2 regions of the Paenibacillus humicola genome follow, and region 2 is predicted to be linked to the other one. Evidence: predicted binding sites of a transcription regulator. Region 2 holds the regulator's gene; the other holds the start of a gene.
What was found. The regulator CtsR, encoded in region 2, represses protease genes until heat stress. The targets are predictions, from matches to a motif close to ATGGTCAATAAAGGTCAAACA.
Positions count from the first base shown of each region.

Region 1: a site for CtsR is predicted at 6,727-6,747, ahead of clpP (ATP-dependent Clp endopeptidase proteolytic subunit ClpP). Genes of this name have one in related genera too.

Region 1 is NZ_JAQGPL010000001.1:209,893-219,449, forward strand. It holds gene PD282_RS01010 (ROK family glucokinase) at 121-1,071, shown strand; gene rapZ (RNase adapter RapZ) at 1,216-2,103, shown strand; gene PD282_RS01020 (gluconeogenesis factor YvcK family protein) at 2,113-3,099, shown strand; gene whiA (DNA-binding protein WhiA) at 3,107-4,036, shown strand; gene PD282_RS01030 (HPr family phosphocarrier protein) at 4,130-4,399, shown strand; gene PD282_RS01035 (SIMPL domain-containing protein) at 4,538-5,308, shown strand; gene sda (sporulation histidine kinase inhibitor Sda) at 5,440-5,748, opposite strand; gene clpP (ATP-dependent Clp endopeptidase proteolytic subunit ClpP) at 6,001-6,582, opposite strand; tRNA gene PD282_RS01050 (tRNA-Arg) at 6,793-6,867, opposite strand; gene PD282_RS01055 (sugar-binding transcriptional regulator) at 7,096-8,133, shown strand; gene gap (type I glyceraldehyde-3-phosphate dehydrogenase) at 8,231-9,235, shown strand; gene PD282_RS01065 (phosphoglycerate kinase) at 9,471-9,557, shown strand, end outside.
Region 2 is NZ_JAQGPL010000001.1:5,351,442-5,360,998, reverse strand. It holds rRNA gene PD282_RS24625 (23S ribosomal RNA) at 1-2,013, shown strand, start outside; rRNA gene rrf (5S ribosomal RNA) at 2,155-2,271, shown strand; gene PD282_RS24615 (CtsR family transcriptional regulator) at 2,763-3,224, shown strand; gene PD282_RS24610 (protein-arginine kinase activator protein McsA) at 3,270-3,791, shown strand; gene PD282_RS24605 (protein-arginine kinase McsB) at 3,813-4,892, shown strand; gene clpC (ATP-dependent protease ATP-binding subunit ClpC) at 4,895-7,342, shown strand; gene radA (DNA repair protein RadA) at 7,506-8,873, shown strand; gene disA (DNA integrity scanning diadenylate cyclase DisA) at 8,886-9,557, shown strand, end outside.

The DNA of each region.
Region 1 (9,557 bases), 5.1 Mb from region 2:
TGTGCCGCCCGATCCGCGCCGCTGCGGCTTTCGGCCGCGCTTGACCAGTCTTATAGCGTTCGTTATAGTGGGAACAGAAGAAACCCTAACCTAACCTTAATGATCGAGGTGGCCTAATTCATGTCTGATAAAATCGTTGTTGGCGTCGATATCGGCGGAACGACCATTAAAGTCGGCCTTTGCAGCGCCGAAGGCGAGCTCCTGAGAACGTACGAAGGACCGACCGAGGTCGATAAGGGCTCGGTTCAGGTGTGCCAAAATATTGCGGATTACGCCCGCCTCATCGTGGAGGAGTCCGATTTCGAATGGGAGCAGGTGGAAGGGGTCGGCGTCGGCATCGCCGGCTTCCTGGATATCCCGAACGGCATCGTCAAGTTCTCGCCGAACCTGCATTTCAAAGACGTGCACCTGAAGGATTTCCTGGAGGAGAAGCTGCAGAAAAAAGTATTGGTCAACAACGACGCCAACGTGGCCGCGCTGGGCGAAGCGTGGGCGGGCGCCGGCCGCGGGGTGATGCACTGCGTCTGCTATACGCTCGGCACGGGCGTCGGCGGCGGCATCATCATCGGCGGCAAAATCGTGGAGGGCTATGCCGGGATGGCGGGCGAGCTCGGGCATATGTCGGTCGTGCCGGACCTGGAAGCGATCCAATGCGGCTGCGGCAAAATGGGCTGCCTTGAGTCCGTTTCCTCGGCGACGGGCATCATTCGCATGGCGAAAGACGCCGTGGAACGCGGCGACCGGACGTCGCTCTCGTTCGTCGAGCAGATTATGGCCAAGGACGTGTTCGACGCGGCGAAAGCCGGCGATGAAGTGGCGGCGCGCATTGTGACCCGCGCGGCATTCTATCTCGGCAAGTCGATGGCAACCGTCGCAGTCGTGCTGAACCCGCAGCGGTTCATCATCGGAGGCGGCGTGTCCCGAGCCGGCGAATTCCTGTTCGAGCAGATCCGCGAGGTGTTCCACAAGTTCACGCCGGAAAACACGCAGGAAGGCGTTGAGATCGTTCCGGCGATTCTCGGCAACAATGCCGGCGTCGTCGGTGCAGCCGGCCTGATCATTCGGGCCTGAACCGCCCGCGGGCTCTGCCGCGCAGGGCAAGGCAGGCGCACAAGGGAATGGAAGCGGCTTAAGCGACCGTCATCATGCGGCAACGATCGCTCGCCGGAAGCGGGATTTCCCGCCGCGGCCGTTTGACAGGGGAGGGGAAACAGGATGGATACAGGTATGGCGGTGGCAAAGCTGGTCATCATAACTGGTATGTCGGGTGCGGGAAAAACGATCGCCGTGCAGAGCCTCGAGGACCTGGGGTATTTCTGTGTCGATAATTTGCCCCCGGTGCTGATTCCGAAATTTGCCGAGCTGATCGAGCAGTCGAACGGTAAAATCGGCAAGGTGGCGCTGGTGATCGATCTGCGGGGGCGCGAGTTTTTCACCGCGCTGTCGGAATCGCTCAGCTATGTGAAGGGGCATTTCACGATCGGCTACGAAATCCTGTTTCTCGACGCCACCGACAGTGTGCTCGTGCAGCGCTACAAGGAAAGCCGCCGCCGTCATCCGCTTGCGCCCGAAGGGCTTCCGCTCGAAGGCATCCGGATGGAGCGGCGCATGCTGGAGGATTTGAAGGGCTGGGCGACGCAGGTGATCGATACGAGCAGCTTGAAGCCGGCACAGCTGAAGGAGCGGATTATCGGCCGCTTCGCTCATACCGACCTGAGCACCATCTCGGTCAACATCATCTCCTTCGGCTTCAAGTACGGCATTCCGATCGATGCGGATCTCATCTATGATGTCCGGTTTCTGCCGAATCCCCATTACGTCGAACAGCTGCGTCCGCATACCGGCCAGAACCCGGACGTATACGAATACGTCATGAAATGGCCGGAAACGCAAGCCTTTCTCGCAAAGCTGGTCGATATGCTGCAGTTTCTCATTCCGCTATACCGTAAAGAAGGCAAGAGCCAGGTTGTGATCGGCATCGGCTGCACGGGCGGCAAGCACCGGTCGGTGGCGATCGCCGAATATTTGGGACGCACGCTCGGCAGCAGCGATACGGAGCTCGTCCGCGTGAGCCATCGCGATGCCGATCGCGATCGCCATTAGAGGTGAACGATGGCCGCTAAACGAAAGAAAGAAAGACTTCCCCGGATCGTCGTGATCGGCGGCGGCACGGGACTGTCCGTCATGCTGCGCGGGCTGAAGGAGAAGCCGCTCGACATTACCGCCATCGTGACGGTGGCGGACGACGGCGGCAGCTCCGGCATTTTGCGCAGCGAGCTGCAGATGCCCCCGCCGGGCGATATCCGAAACGTGCTGATCGCCCTCGCCGACGTGGAGCCGCTGCTTGCCAACGTGCTGCAGTACCGGTTCAACAACGGCACGGGACTTGCCGGCCACAGCCTCGGAAACCTGATGCTGGCGGCCATGACCGACATCGCCGGCGATTTTGTCACCGGAATCCGCCAGCTGAGCCGCGTGCTTGCCGTGCGCGGGCGCGTGCTGCCCGCGGCCGGTCAGGCGATCATCCTGCATGCCGAGATGGCCGACGGGACGATTGTGACCGGCGAATCGAACATTCCGAAGGCCGGCCAGGCGATCAAGCGGGTCTTCATCGAGCCGGAGAACGTCGAGCCGCTGGAGGAGGCGGTGGAGGCGATCCGGGAGGCCGACGCGATTCTGATCGGACCCGGAAGCCTGTATACGAGCATAATCCCCAACCTGCTCGTACCGAAGCTGGCGCAAAGCATCGTCGAATCGGATGCGGTGAAGCTGTTCATCTGCAATGTGATGACGCAGCCCGGGGAGACGGACGATTATTCGGTCGGCGATCACCTGAAGGCGGTTCACGCGCATGTCGGGCATCATTTATTCGATTATATCATCGTCAATAACGGTGAAATTCCGCCGCAGGTGCAGCTGAAATACGCCGAGAAAGGCGCCAAAGCCGTCCATCTCGATCTTGAGGAGGTGGAAAGCAGGGGTTACAAGGTCATCGCCGACCGGCTCGTGCTGTTCCGCACCTATTTGCGCCATGACGCCGAAAGACTGAGCCACCATATTTACCAGCTGGTCGAAAAATGGATGGAACGAAAGAGGTGAGAGGGCGATGTCTTTTGCGGCCCAAACCAAAAAAGAGCTGACGCTCATCGAGGCCGACGCCTGCTGCGAGAAAGCCGAGCTGTCCGCGCTGATCCGCATGAACGGCTCCGTTCAGCTTTCAAGCCGCAAAGTCGTGCTGGACATCTCGACCGAGAACGCCGCGATCGCGCGCCGCATCTATTCGCTCCTGAAGAAGCTGTTTGCCGTGCACACCGAGCTGCTCGTCCGCAAAAAAATGCGGCTGAAGAAAAACAATGTGTATATCGTACGCATACCGTCCAAGGTTCAGGAAATACTGAGCGAGTTGCGTATCGTATCCGAAGGATTTGTTTTCAACAAAGGGATCGACAAGGAGATCATCCGCAAAGGCTGCTGCAAGCGCTCCTATTTGCGCGGGGCGTTTCTGGCCGGCGGGTCGGTCAACAATCCGGAGGGCTCGTCGTATCACCTCGAAATCGCCACCATGTACGAGGAACACTGTCAAGCGCTCGTGGAGCTGGCCAACAAATTCGGGCTGAACGCTCGCTGCATCGAACGCAAGAAAGGGTTCATTTTTTACATGAAAGAAGGCGAGAAGATCATCGAGCTGCTGAACATTATCGGCGCTCACCAGGCTTTGTTCAAGTTTGAGGATGTGCGGATTATGCGCGACATGCGCAATTCCGTTAACCGGATCGTCAACTGTGAAACGGCGAATTTGAATAAAACGATCGGCGCCGCCGTGCGCCAAATCGATAATATAAAGCTGCTCCAGAAGGAAATCGGACTCGAGAACCTGCCGGAGAAGCTCCGCGAGGTCGCGGAAATCCGCTTGCTGCACCCCGATATGAACCTGAAGGAAGTCGGCGAAATGCTGAAAAGCAAAGTAAGCAAATCCGGCGTTAATCACCGGCTCCGAAAAATTGACGAACTTGCGGAAAAATTACGAAATGGGTAGCATTAGGCTAGTGCTGGTATTCAAAAAGTGGTATAATGGTGAATATATTGGCTTTGATCGTTCGAATGAATTTTATATAGGGGGTAAGGTTCCATGACAAGGCATCCGGTGGTTGTTCGCCTGAAAACGGGTCTCCATGCAAGACCGGCAGCACTTTTCGTTCAGGAAGCGAACAAGTTTTCTTCCGAAGTGTTCGTTGAGAAAGACGACAAAAAAGTGAACGCAAAATCCATTATGGGGATTATGAGCCTTGCAATCAGTTCGGGTACGGAGGTTACGATAAGCGCGGAAGGTTCGGATGCCGACCAGGCTGTAACCGCTTTAGTCAACCTCGTCAGCAAGGAAGAATTGGAAAACCAATAAGAGGCGGCGAAGGAGCTCCCGGGCGGGGGCTTTTTTCTGTTTTCGGGGCATTTCGCTTATCGGCTCTGCAACAAATCAAAGCGGACATCCGTTTAAGAAGACAAACGGACACAAGAGGAGATGACGCATGTGGTGAAAATGACAAAAGGCCTGCGGGCGCTGGTGCTGGTGCCGGCGCTTGCCGTGGCGGTGGGAGTGGGCGCGATGATCGGAGCAAGCGGAGGAAAGGCGGATGTATTCGCCGCGCAGGGCGACACGGCGGGAAGCGGCGCGCCGTCGACGATTACGGTTTCCGGCAGCGGCGATGTCAAGGTAACGCCCGATGTAGCTTATGTCTCGGTAGCGGTCGACTCGCGCGCTGCGTCGGCCAAGGAAGCGCAAGCCGCCAATGCGAAGCAGTTCGGAGCCCTGGAGAATGTGCTCTATACCAAGCACAACATGGATCCGAAGGACGTTCAGACGACAGGCTTCGTCGTGCAGCCGGTCTATACGTACAACGACAAGGACGGCACGAATAAAATTACCGGCTACACGGCGACCCACAGCATTCAAATTACGATGCGCGACCTGGCCGGGATCGGACAGCTGCTTGACGAGCTGTCGTCCGCAGGCGCGAACCGCGTGGACGGCGTCCGCTTCGATACGGAGAAGCAGGACCAGTACGAGCTCCAGGCGCTGGATGATGCGATGAACCATGCAAAAGCGAAAGCGGATGCACTGGCCAAAGCGGCGGGACGCCAGGTGAAAGGGGTCGTCTCGATTACGCAGAACGGCGAGAGCAGCCCGCCGGTCGTCTTTAATGCCGCGGCAAAATCGCTCGCGGCGGCCGACAGCGGCGGCTCCACGTCCGTGCAGGCCGGCCAGATCGACGTAACCGCCGACATTACGGTCGTCTATGAGATGCAGTAAGCCTCTGCTCCGACCGGGTAAAACAACAGCCGCCTTCATCCGAAGGCGGCTTCATGCTGCTCATGGAAACGACAAAAAGCCGGGGCTGCAGCCGCGGCTTTATCGACGTTCAATCGGTGGACGTACCCGAATTATTCTTTCATTTGTTCAACGGGTTCATGCAGGCCGCGCTGCTCGATCGCCTGCCGAATCATCGAAATAAATTCTTCCGACAACCGCATGGCCTTGGCTTCCTGATACACTTCGAGCAGGTGCGTATCGCTGAGGGGACGAAGAAGCAGCGATTTGTCCTGCAGGGGAAGAAACAGGTTATGCGTTTCCTGTACAGCCTGCGGCTGGCTCGGCCGTTCGTAAGCGGGCGGGAAGTGTGCATAAACGCGCCCGGATTCGTTCGATCGGATAAAATTGCGCACGCCGGCGAATGGATTGGATAATTTCATGAGCTTGCACTCCGTTAAGTTAGATTTCGTCTTCAAAAGCACTAAGTGACGGTTCAATTGGAATCATTTAGTATATCTTAACATGAATTCAAGCCTTCGTCCCTAGCGATTCAGTGCTCTGAATTTTTATTGACAGAACGGAGGAAGTGTGGTAGAGGAAAACGGTCAGGAGAGCTTGAACAAGCAAAAAAGCGCGAACGCATCTGATTTCCAGACGGTTGGCGCTTTTGTTATTTCCGGGTGATCAATCGATTACAGCTTCTCGATGACTTTGTCGACAAGGCCGTAAGCCGCAGCTTGATCGGCCGACATGAAGTTGTCGCGGTCCGTGTCGCGTTCGATTTTGTCGAGCGGCTGACCGGTCCGTTCCGAGAGGATGCGGTTCAGCGTATCGCGTGTTTTCAAAATATGCCGGGCGCGGATTTCGATGTCGCTGGCCTGGCCTTGTGCGCCGCCGAGCGGCTGGTGAATCATCACTTCGCTGTTCGGAAGCGCGTACCGTTTGCCTTTGGCGCCTGCGGCAAGCAGGAAAGCGCCCATGGAGGCGGCCATGCCGACGCAGATCGTCGAAACGTCGGGCTTGATGAAATTCATCGTATCGAAAATGGCGAGACCTGCGGAAACCGATCCGCCCGGGCTGTTAATGTAGAGCGAGATATCCTTCTCCGGGTCGTCCGCGGCAAGGAACAGCATTTGGGCAATAATGGAATTGGCCACAAGGTCGTTCACCGGCGTGCCGAGGAATACGATTCGGTCCTTCAGCAAACGGGAATAGATGTCGTAAGCGCGCTCGCCCCGATTGTTTTGCTCAATAACCATAGGTACGAAATTCATGTCCGTAAGTCCCTCCCAAAATGTGATTTGCAATGCGGCTTGGCCGCAAGCACCGGCGAATAAGAGCCGCTTCGGATGATCGGCCAAGTATAAAGAAGCGTTATATGCGGTACCGATGTCAATATCATAAATCATCGTCCGCCAAAAGTCAAAGATGGTCAAAGACCGGAGATAAAAAAACCGGCAGATGCCGGTATCGTCGCTAATAATTGGCGCGCCCGCGAGGGATCGAACCTCGATCTCAGGCTCCGGAGGCCTACGTCATATCCATTGGACCACGGGCGCAAAAGCGTAGCGAAGATTAGTATATGACATCCGTAACGAAAAAGCAAGAGCTTGGCTCCACAAATTTTTGTGTAAATTGTGGCGGCAAACGGTTTCATGGGCAAAACCACGCTTGCGGCCGACAATCGTTTGCGCTAATATAGTGGTGGGACTTAAAAAGCGCACGCGGGACATTTTACGTCCCCGAGTAATTTGAGTCCTTTCCACTGATGGAGTTGATGTCACGGGATGCAGTCCCTTATCGAAATTCAGCAGCAGCTTTTGCCGGATTTGCTCGTGGTGATGAAGAAACGGTACCTCATTCTCCGCCAGGTGATGCTCTCCGACACGATCGGCAGACGGACGCTTGCGGCGTCGCTCGACATGACCGAACGCGTGCTGCGCGCCGAGACGGATTTTCTGAAGGCGCAGGGGCTGCTGCAAATTGATGCGGGCGGCATGCGGATTACCGAATCGGGCGCGCGCCTCCTTGAGGATATGGAGCCCTTCTACAAAACGATGTTCGGCTTGTCCGATCTCGAGGAGCGCATCAGGAGCTATTTCGGCCTGAAGAGCGTCACGATCGTCCCGGGCGATTCGGATACGTCGCCGCATACGAAGCGGGAGCTTGGCAAAGCCGGCAGCTTGGCATTGCGCAGGGCGATGGGCAAGGACGACGTCGTCGCCGTAACCGGCGGCTCCACGCTGGCGCAGGTGGCCGCCCAGCTGTCGACGCAGACGCCGCTGAAGGGCAATTGGTTCGTGCCGGCGCGCGGCGGGCTCGGCGAGAGCCTCGATTACCAGGCGAACACGATCGCTTCGACGATGGCCAAGCGGACCGGGGCGCAGTACCGGCTGCTGCACGTGCCCGACCATCTCGGCGACGAGGCGTACGCGACGCTGATGCAGGAGCCGAACATCCAGGAGATCGTGAACGTGATCCGCAGCGCGCGCATCGTCGTGCACGGCATCGGCGACGCGCTGGTGATGGCCCGCAGAAGGCGGGCGGACGAATCAGTCATCCGCGCGCTGAAAGCGGAAGGGGCGCTGGCCGAATCGTTCGGGTATTATTTTGACCAGAACGGAGCGGTTGTACACAAGATGCCGACGGCCGGACTTCTGCTCGAGGATATTATGGGCACGGAGGTCGTGATCGCGATCGCCGGCGGCCGCAGCAAGGGCGAAGCGATCGCCGCCATTATGCGCTTCGGGCACGACGACGTGCTGATTACCGACGAAGCTGCGGCGCTCGTGATTGCGAAGCAGATTGGGAAGGAAGACGTCTAAATGGTGATCTTGACGGATGAGCGGCGGCGGAATGACGCGGCCTGCGCTTTCGTCTTGAGATATATGATTTTCAATTGAAGTCTAGGAGGACGAGAACATGGTAAAAGTAGGCATCAATGGTTTTGGACGTATCGGACGCAACGTATTCCGCGCAGCGCTGAACAATCCGAATGTGGAAGTCGTGGCGGTTAACGATTTGACGGATACGGGAACGCTGGCACATCTGCTTAAATACGACACGACGCACGGCAGGCTGAACGCAACGGTTGAAGCGAAGGAAGGCGCGCTGGTCGTCAACGGCCGCGAGATCAAAGTATTCGCGGAGCGCAACCCGGAGAATCTCCCTTGGGCGCAGTTCGGCGTTGAGATCGTCGTCGAATCGACCGGTATTTTCACCGCGAAGGACAAAGCCGAGCTTCACCTGAAAGGCGGCGCGAAGAAAGTCATCATCTCCGCACCGGCCTCGAACGAAGATATCACGATCGTGCTTGGCGTTAACGAAGACAAATACGATCCGGCGCAGCATACGATCATTTCGAACGCTTCCTGCACGACGAACTGCCTGGCGCCGTTCACGAAAGTACTGAATGACACATTCGGCATCGTCAAAGGCATGATGACGACCATTCACTCCTACACAAACGACCAGCAGGTGCTCGACCTGCCGCACAAAGACCTGCGCCGTGCGCGCGCGGCTGCGGAAAACATCATTCCGTCCACGACGGGCGCTGCCAAAGCGGTTTCCCTCGTTCTGCCCGAGCTGAAAGGCAAGCTGAACGGCATGTCTTTCCGCGTACCGACGCCGAACGTTTCCGTTACGGACCTCGTCGCCGAGCTGAAAGTGAACGTGACGGTCGAAGAGGTGAACGCAGCGCTTAAGGCCGCTTCCGAAGGGCCGCTGAAAGGCATCCTCAATTATTCCGATGAGCCGCTCGTTTCGAGCGACTATAACGGCGACCCGGCTTCCTCCACGATCGACGCGCTGTCGACGATGGTCGTCGAAGGCAACATGGTGAAAGTCGTGTCCTGGTACGACAACGAGTGGGGCTACTCCAACCGCGTCGTCGATCTGGCTGCTTATATCGCATCCAAAGGCCTTTAATAAGGAAGGATGGCTCTGCCGCGCGGCAGGGCGGTCATTCCCCGAAGCCTGGCGATGAACGTCAAATATCCGCGAAGGAGCTGCCTCAAGCAGCTCCTTCGCGGCGGTTTGCGGCGTACTCGCGCGGCGAAAGCCACAAACATACTGACCGGTCCCCGGCGGCGGACGGCGGCCTGACCGCACGCCCGAACAAGGCGTCTGCTGCAGGCGGGGATTCGAAACGGAGGTTGACAGGATGAACAAGAAAAGTGTCCGCGACGTCGATGTGAAAGGCAAGCGCGTATTCGTGCGCGTCGATTTTAACGTACCTTTGGAAAACGGC
Region 2 (9,557 bases):
GGATGGGGTGCGGGGCCCGCCAAGGGTTACCAAGTCCCGTCAAACTCCGAATGCCATGGACTTATCGCCGGGAGTCAGACGGTGAGTGCTAAGATCCATCGTCAAGAGGGAAACAGCCCAGATCATCAGCTAAGGTCCCCAAGTGTGTGTTAAGTGGGAAAGGATGTGGAGTTGCCCAGACAACCAGGATGTTGGCTTAGAAGCAGCCACCATTGAAAGAGTGCGTAATAGCTCACTGGTCGAGTGACTCTGCGCCGAAAATGTAACGGGGCTAAACACACCACCGAAGCTATGAATTGCCTTTTAGGCAGTGGTAGGGGAGCGTTGAATACGGGTTGAAGGTATACCGTAAGGAGTGCTGGACTGTATTCAAGTGAGAATGCCGGTATGAGTAACGAAAAGACAAGTGAGAATCTTGTCCGCCGAAAGCCTAAGGGTTCCTGAGGAAGGCTCGTCCGCTCAGGGTAAGTCGGGACCTAAGGCGAGGCCGAAAGGCGTAGTCGAAGGACAACAGGTTGAGATTCCTGTACCACCGTAAACCGTTATGAGCGATTGGGGTGACGCAGAAGGGCAGTGACGCGGGGCGATGGAATGCCCCGTCCAAGCAGTGAGGCTGGTTGATCGGCAAATCCGTCAACCGATAAGGCTGGGCTGTGATGGGGAGGGAAAATTACAGTACCGAAGGTCATGGGCTCCGGCTGCCGAGAAAAGCCTCTAGCCAGGTGAAGGTGCCCGTACCGCAAACCGACACAGGTAGGCGAGCAGAGTATGCTAAGGCGCGCGGAAGAACTCTCGTTAAGGAACTCGGCAACATGACCCCGTAACTTCGGGAGAAGGGGTGCCTCGGTAGGGTGAATAGCCCGAGGGGGCCGCAGTGAAAAGGCCCAAGCGACTGTTTAGCAAAAACACAGGTCTGTGCGAAGCCGTAAGGCGAAGTATACGGGCTGACGCCTGCCCGGTGCTGGAAGGTTAAGGGGAGCGGTAAGCCGCAAGGCGAAGCTGTGAACCGAAGCCCCAGTAAACGGCGGCCGTAACTATAACGGTCCTAAGGTAGCGAAATTCCTTGTCAGGTAAATTCTGACCCGCACGAATGGCGTAACGACTTGGGCGCTGTCTCAACGAGAGATCCGGTGAAATTTTAATACCTGTGAAGATGCAGGTTACCCGCGACAAGACGGAAAGACCCCATGGAGCTTTACTGCAGCTTGATATTGGACTTTGGTACGATCTGTACAGGATAGGTGGGAGCCTAAGAAGCCGGAGCGCCAGCTTCGGTGGAGGCGCCGTTGGGATACCACCCTGATCGTATCGGAGTTCTAACCTGCTACCCTGAAACGGGTAGAGGGACCGTGTCAGGCGGGCAGTTTGACTGGGGCGGTCGCCTCCTAAAGCGTAACGGAGGCGCCCAAAGGTTCCCTCAGAATGGTTGGAAATCATTCGAAGCGTGTAAAGGCAGAAGGGAGCTTGACTGCGAGACCGACAAGTCGAGCAGGGACGAAAGTCGGGCTTAGTGATCCGGTGGTACCGCATGGAAGGGCCATCGCTCAACGGATAAAAGCTACCCTGGGGATAACAGGCTTATCTCCCCCAAGAGTCCACATCGACGGGGAGGTTTGGCACCTCGATGTCGGCTCATCGCATCCTGGGGCTGAAGTAGGTCCCAAGGGTTGGGCTGTTCGCCCATTAAAGCGGTACGCGAGCTGGGTTCAGAACGTCGTGAGACAGTTCGGTCCCTATCTGTCGCGGGCGCAGGAAATTTGAGAGGAGCTGTCCTTAGTACGAGAGGACCGGGATGGACGTACCGCTGGTGTACCAGTTGTTCCGCCAGGAGCACCGCTGGGTAGCCAAGTACGGACGGGATAAGCGCTGAAAGCATCTAAGCGTGAAGCCCCCCTCAAGATGAGATTTCCCAGTATGTAAGACCCCTGGAAGACGACCAGGTTGATAGGTTCGAGGTGGAAGCGCGGCAACGTGTGCAGCTGACGAATACTAATCGGTCGAGGGCTTATCCTATCGGTGTTCACGGACACGTGAACGCCGCTTCGGAAGACCAGCTAAAGAATTGATCGGATGTTCGTATCCAGTTTTCAGGGTGTAACGCCCTGAAACAGTTGGACGGATTGGGCGCAAGCTCGAACCGAGTTCAACACCCCGTTTGGTGGCGATGGCGGAGGGGAACCACGCGTACCCATCCCGAACACGACCGTTAAGCCCTCCAGCGCCGATGGTACTTGGACCGCAGGGTCCTGGGAGAGTAGGACGTCGCCAAGCAGCACGAAACCGATTCGCTAAATGCGAGTCGGTTTTTTTGTTGTTTAATACAGGTCAATTAACTTTTGGGACAGTTAACCTTTCGCCTTAGGTTCCGTATCGATTCACCGCCGCTTCAGCGGCGTCAGCTGCATCAGCTGCATCCTATTAATTCCCCAACATTCCCCTGTTGTGGTCTGAACACTTTCACAACCGGATCCCATTTGTGACGTTTAAGGAATCTCTCCGAAGAAGAAATTCCGAATCCAGCAGGCTTCCCGTTTATAATCTCCGGCACTGGTGTTAATGAGTGGTAATGTATAAATCCGCTCATGCCGACCAATATAGTGATAAGACCCTGCTCATCCGATCCCTTGACCTTTTAATAAAAATGCGTATAATAAAATTAAAGTCAAAGAAAGTCAAAGTCAATCGCACGTAAACTTTGACACTCTTGGCTTGATCGGCAAACGGTCGAAGGTTTGTTTTGGCAAGTTAGGGAGGTTGGCAAATTGCGCAACATTTCCGATCTCATCGAGCAGTATTTGAAGCATATGCTGCAGGAGAGCACTGACGGCGCCGTGGAGCTTCAGCGCAACGAGTTGGCGGATCGATTTTCCTGTGTACCGTCCCAAATCAACTACGTGATCAGCACGAGGTTTACGTTGGAGAAAGGCTACATGGTGGAGAGTAAACGAGGCGGCGGAGGGTATATCCGTATCCAGCGCATCGATCTTCCCGCTTTGACGGCCATCCAAGGTCACATCGCGCAGACGGTCGGAGACGAAGTGGACCAGAGTACGGCGGAAGGATTGATTTATCAGCTCGAGGAAGCGAAGCTCATTTCACGCAGGGAAGCCAATCTGCTGAGGGCTGCGGTATGCCGCGACGCCATTGCGGTAAAGCTGCCGCTGCGGGATCAGATTCGCGCCAGGCTGCTTAGAGCGATGCTGCTGACGCTGCTCGTGAAGTAAAGCCTATGAAACCAAGGGCTTTGCAAAGGAGGGATTTACGCTCCAATGATTTGTCAGGAATGCGAAAAAAGGCCAGCCACGCTTCATTTTACGAAGATTGTGAACGGCGAAAAAACGGAGTTCCATATTTGCGAATCGTGTGCGCGGGAGAAGGGCGAAGGTTTGCCGGGCACGGCAAACGGTTTTTCCATACACAGCCTGCTGTCGGGTCTGCTCGATTTTGAACCGGGCGGAACCGCGGGGGCAGGCAGCGCAAAGCAGCAGACGCTGCGCTGCGACGCATGCGGTCTCACGTACGCCCAATTTTCCAAAATGGGGCGGTTCGGCTGCAGTCAATGTTATGCCAAATTCGGCGACAAGCTCGATCCTATCCTAAAACGCGTACACGGTAATACGGTGCATACCGGAAAGGTGCCGAAGCGATCCGGAGGCAAAATTAAATTGAAACGCCAAATCGAACAGCTCCGGCGCGATTTGAACGAACAAATCGTACGCGAAGAGTTCGAAAGCGCGGCGAAACTCCGTGACCAGATTCGCGAGCTGGAACGAAAAGCGGCGGAAGGCTGACGGGAAAGAGGTGTTGTTGGTTTGTCGAAACGTTCGTTTGCAAGGCATGCGCTGAGCGATTGGATGAAAGGCACCGGTCCCGATTCCGATATCGTCATCAGCAGCCGGATCCGGATCGCCCGAAACCTGAGCGGTTTCCCGTTTCCGATGCTCGCTACGAACCAGCAGGCCCGCGAAGTGATGGAGCGCCTGACGGCGGTCGCAGAATCGGGAAGGCTGAGCGGCCTTGGACATTTCGATACGATTCCGTTGTCCGAACTGAACGAGCTGGAACGGCGCGTGCTGGTCGAGAAGCATTTGATCAGTCCGAATCTGGCGAACGAATCCCGGTGCGGTGCGCTTATTCTGAGCAGCAACGAATCGGTAAGCATTATGGTGAATGAAGAGGATCATCTGCGGATCCAGTGCTTGTACCCGGGCTTTCAAATCAATGAAGCATGGGAGCTGGCAAGCCGCATTGACGATATTTTTGAGGAAGTGACCGATTACGCGTTCGATGAGCACCGCGGTTATTTGACTTCCTGTCCGACAAACGTCGGTACCGGCATCCGGGCTTCGGTCATGATGCATCTGCCCGGTTTGGTGCTGACGCAGCAAATCAACCGCATTTTGTCGGCCATTACGCAGGTCGGCCTTGCGGTCAGAGGGATTTACGGGGAAGGCAGCGAGGTGCAGGGAAATCTGTTCCAAGTATCGAATCAAATAACACTGGGGCAGTCGGAAGGCGAAATTATTGAGAACCTGTTCAGCGTGGCGAAGCAAATTATTGAGCACGAGCGAGCGGCAAGACAGCGTATGCTGGAAGAGTCGCGGCTTCGCCTCGAGGACCGGATCTTCCGGTCCTACGGGATTTTATCCAATGCCTTTATTGTGGATTCGAAAGAATCCGCCCAGCGTCTGTCCGACGTGCGGCTCGGCATTGATCTCGGCTTGATCGAGGATGCCTCGCCGCAAGTGATGAATGAAATGATGGTGATGACTCAGCCGGGTTTTCTTCAGCAGCTATTTGAAGAGAAAATGAGTCCCGAACAGCGGGATGTCCGGCGCGCGGAACTGATCCGCAGGCAGCTTCATCGAAAACCTGATCATGGGGGTGCTTGAAGATGATGTTTGGACGATTTACCGAGCGGGCGCAGAAAGTGCTCGCATTGGCGCAGGAAGAAGCGGTTCGTCTCGGTCACAACAATATCGGGACGGAGCACATTTTGCTCGGCTTGAACCGCGAAGGGGAAGGTATTGCAGCCAAGGCGCTTATCGGTCTCGGTCTCAGCCTGGAGAAAATCCAGGATGAAGTCGAGGCGCTCATCGGCCGCGGACAAGAACAGCCGACGAATATCGCATATACGCCGCGGGCGAAAAAAGTAATTGAGCTGTCGATGGATGAAGCCCGCAAGCTTGGTCATACGTACGTCGGGACGGAGCATATTTTGCTTGGGCTTATCCGTGAAGGCGAAGGGGTTGCGGCGCGAGTGCTGAATAATCTCGGCATCAGCCTCAATAAAGCACGGCAGCAAGTGCTTCAGCTGCTCGGCAGCAGCGAAGCGGTTTCCAGCAGCCACGGCACCGCTTCGAACGTAAGCACGCCGACGCTCGACGGTCTGGCCCGCGATTTGACGGCGTTTGCCAAGGACGGCAATCTGGATCCGGTCATCGGCCGGAGCAAAGAAATCGAGCGCGTCATCCAGGTGCTCAGCCGCCGGACGAAAAACAATCCGGTGCTGATCGGCGAACCTGGCGTCGGCAAAACGGCGATCGCCGAAGGGCTCGCGCAAAAAATAATTGCCGGCGAAATTCCGGAGACGCTTCGCGACAAACGCGTTATGACGCTGGACATGGGCTCCGTCGTTGCGGGCACGAAGTACCGGGGTGAGTTCGAAGACCGGCTCAAAAAAATTATGGATGAAATCCGCCAAGCGGGGAATATCATCCTGTTCATCGACGAGCTGCACACGCTGATCGGCGCTGGCGGCGCGGAAGGCGCAATCGACGCCTCCAACATCTTGAAGCCGGCGCTTGCCCGCGGCGAGCTGCAGTGCATCGGCGCGACGACGCTGGACGAATACCGCAAATATATCGAAAAGGATGCCGCGCTTGAGCGCCGCTTCCAGCCGATTACGGTCGATCAGCCGTCACCTGAAGAGGCGGTTCAAATTTTGCACGGACTGCGCGACCGCTACGAAGCGCATCACCGCGTGAAAATTACGGACGAAGCGATCGAACAGGCCGTCAAGCTGTCGGATCGTTATATTACGGACCGGTTCCTGCCGGATAAAGCGATCGACCTGATCGACGAGGCCTCCTCCAAAGTACGTCTCAAATCGTACACGGTACCGCCGAATCTGAAGCAGCTGGAAAACCGGCTCGAAGATATCCGCAAGGAGAAGGACTCGGCTGTGCAAAGCCAGGAATTCGAGAAAGCGGCGGCTCTTCGCGATACGGAGCAGAAGATCCGGGAAGAGCTTGATACTACGAAGAACCAATGGAAGGAAAAACAAGGCCGCACCGATTCCGAGGTAACGCCGGAAGACATCGCGCAGGTTGTGGCAAGCTGGACCGGCATTCCGGTCAGCAAGCTGGCTGAAGAAGAGACGCAGCGTCTGCTGAAGATGGAAGACATCCTGCACGACCGCGTCATCGGCCAGGAGGAAGCCGTAAAGGCGGTCTCCCGCGCCATCCGCCGCGCCCGCGCCGGGCTCAAGGATCCGAAACGCCCGATGGGCTCTTTCATCTTCCTCGGTCCGACGGGCGTCGGGAAAACCGAGCTGGCCAGAGCGCTTGCGGAAGCGATGTTCGGCGATGAGAATGCGGTCATCCGCATCGATATGTCGGAGTATATGGAGAAGCACTCCACCTCCCGTCTTGTGGGAGCTCCTCCGGGATATGTCGGCTATGAAGAGGGCGGCCAGCTGACCGAGAAGGTACGCCGCAAGCCGTATTCGGTCGTCCTGCTCGACGAAATCGAGAAGGCGCATCCGGAAGTGTTCAATATTTTGCTGCAGGTGCTGGAAGACGGACGGCTGACGGATTCGAAAGGCCGCGTCGTCGATTTCCGCAACACGCTTATCATCATGACGTCGAACGTCGGCGCCGAACAAATCAAGCGCAATTCTTCGCTGGGCTTTACCGCCGCGCAGGATGCCGGACGCGACTTTAACATCATGAAAGACAAAGTGATGGCAGAGCTGAAAAAAAGCTTCCGTCCGGAGTTCCTGAACCGGATCGACGAAACGATCGTCTTCCATTCGCTGGACCAGGAGCACATCGCACAAATCGTGACGCTCATGTCCGACGAGCTGCGCAAACGGCTGCGCGAGCAGGAAGTGGACTTCACGCTGACCGATACTGCGAAAGCTTTTCTCGCCAAGGAAGGCTTCGATCCGCAGTACGGCGCGCGTCCGCTGCGCCGGGCGATCCAGAAGCATATCGAGGATCGCTTGTCCGAGGATCTGCTGATGGGCAATATCTCCAAAGGCGATACGCTGACGATCGACGAGAAGGACGGCGAGCTGGTCGTGACGCGTTCGAACGCCGAACCGGCTGCAAAATCGTAATCCCGCTGTAAAGCCACATTAAGGGACAGTTCCGACAAGCCCCCCGGGGGCAGAAAGGAGCTGTCCCTTTTTTTGGCGCAGTGCCGAAGGCAATAAAGGTGTTTATCCCCGGCGCGAGAAATGGTAAACTTTTGTTGAACGCCTATCGAATAAGGAGCCGCTAATGGCAAAAGTTAAAATCAAATTCGCATGTACCGAATGCGGCAACGAATCGCCGAAATGGCTGGGCAAATGTCCGGGCTGCGGTTCATGGAATACGATGATTGAGGAAAAGGAAACGATCGTCAAAACACAGGGTATGGGCTCACCGCTCATTCAGACGAAAGAAAAGCCGCGTTCCATCATACACATAGAAAGTGGCCAGGAGCCCCGAATCGAGACCAAGCTGCAGGAGCTTAACCGCGTGCTCGGCGGGGGCGTCGTGCCCGGTTCGCTCATTCTGGTCGGCGGGGATCCCGGGATCGGGAAATCGACGCTGCTGCTGCAGACGTCCCATGCGCTGGCGTCGAAATCGCTCACCGTGCTGTATATTTCCGGCGAGGAATCGGTTCGCCAAACGCGGCTGCGGGCCGACCGTCTCGGCGCGTTGACGGAGTCCCTCTACGTGCTGTGCGAGACGAACATGGAGCTGATTAACGAAGCGATTGAGTCAATCCGGCCGGATTTTCTCGTTATCGATTCGATTCAGACCGTATACGACCCGAACGTGCCTTCAGCGCCCGGCAGCGTCGCGCAGGTGCGTGAGTGCACGGCCCATTTTATGCGCGTCGCAAAAATTAAAGGCATCGCCACCGTGCTCGTCGGCCATGTGACGAAGGAAGGCGCAATTGCCGGCCCGCGTCTGCTGGAGCATATGGTGGATTGCGTGCTCTATTTCGAAGGCGAACGGCATCATTCGTATCGGCTGCTGCGCGCGGTCAAAAACCGCTTCGGCTCGACGAACGAAATCGGCATCTTCGAGATGGGCGAAAGCGGCCTGCGCGAAGTGACCAATCCGTCGGAGCTGTTTCTGTCGGAACGGCCGCTCGGCGTTTCGGGATCCATCGTCGTGGCGAGCATGGAAGGGACGCGTCCGGTGCTTGTCGAGCTGCAGGCGCTCGTGGCGACAACGAATTTTCCTTCACCGCGGCGGATGTCGACAGGCATCGACCATAACCGGATGGCACTCATCATTGCCGTGCTGGAGAAGCGAATGGGCATGTTCCTGCAAACCCAGGACGCTTATCTGAACGTCGCCGGCGGGGTGAAGCTTGACGAGCCGGCCGTCGACCTGGCGGCGGCCGTCAGCATCGCTTCCAGCTTCCGCGACGCGCCAACGAGACCGTTCGACGTCGTGTTCGGCGAGATCGGGCTGACCGGAGAGGTGCGCGCCGTATCGAGGGCGGAGCAGCGCGTAAAGGAGGCGCAAAAGCTCGGATTCAAGCGCGTGATCATGCCGGAGAAAAGCCTGAAGGGCTGGAACCCGCCGTCCGGCATCGATATCATCGGCGTAGAAACGGTGTCGGACGCGCTTCAGGCGGCGCTTGGATAGAGGGGGCAAATGATGAAGGAACCAAGTCCACAAGAAATCATGAATCAACTGCTGCAAATGGTCGCGCCCGGGACCGCTTTCCGGGATGGTCTGGACAACGTTCTGCGTGCCAAAACGGGGGGACTCATTGTCGTCGGTTACAGTCCGGAGGTCATGGAACTCGTTGACGGGGGCTTTTCCATTAACTGCGATTTTTCTCCGAACTATTTGTACGAGCTGGCCAAAATGGACGGCGCCATTATTTTAAGCGAGGACCGCAAACGCATTTTATATGCCAATACGCAGCTTATTCCGGACAGCTCCATCTCGTCGATCGAGACGGGGATCCGCCACAGGACCGCGGAAAGGGTGGCCAAGCAGACGGGCAAGCTGGTCGTTTCCATTTCGCAGCGGCGTAACGTGATTACGCTGTATCAAGGAAATCTTCGTTATTCCCTGAAAGAAATGGGCGTTATTTTAACGAAGGCGAATCAGGCGATTCAAACGCTTGAGAAATATAAAACGGTGTTGAACCAGTCGTTTACGAATCTGTCCGCGCTTGAATTCGAAGAACTGGTTACGCTGCAGGAAGTCGCCCATGTGATCAAGCGGGTTGAAATGGTACTGCGCGTGAAAAACGAAATTAAACGTTATGTGAACGAGCTGGGGACCGAGGGCCGGCTGATCAGTATGCAGATGGAAGAG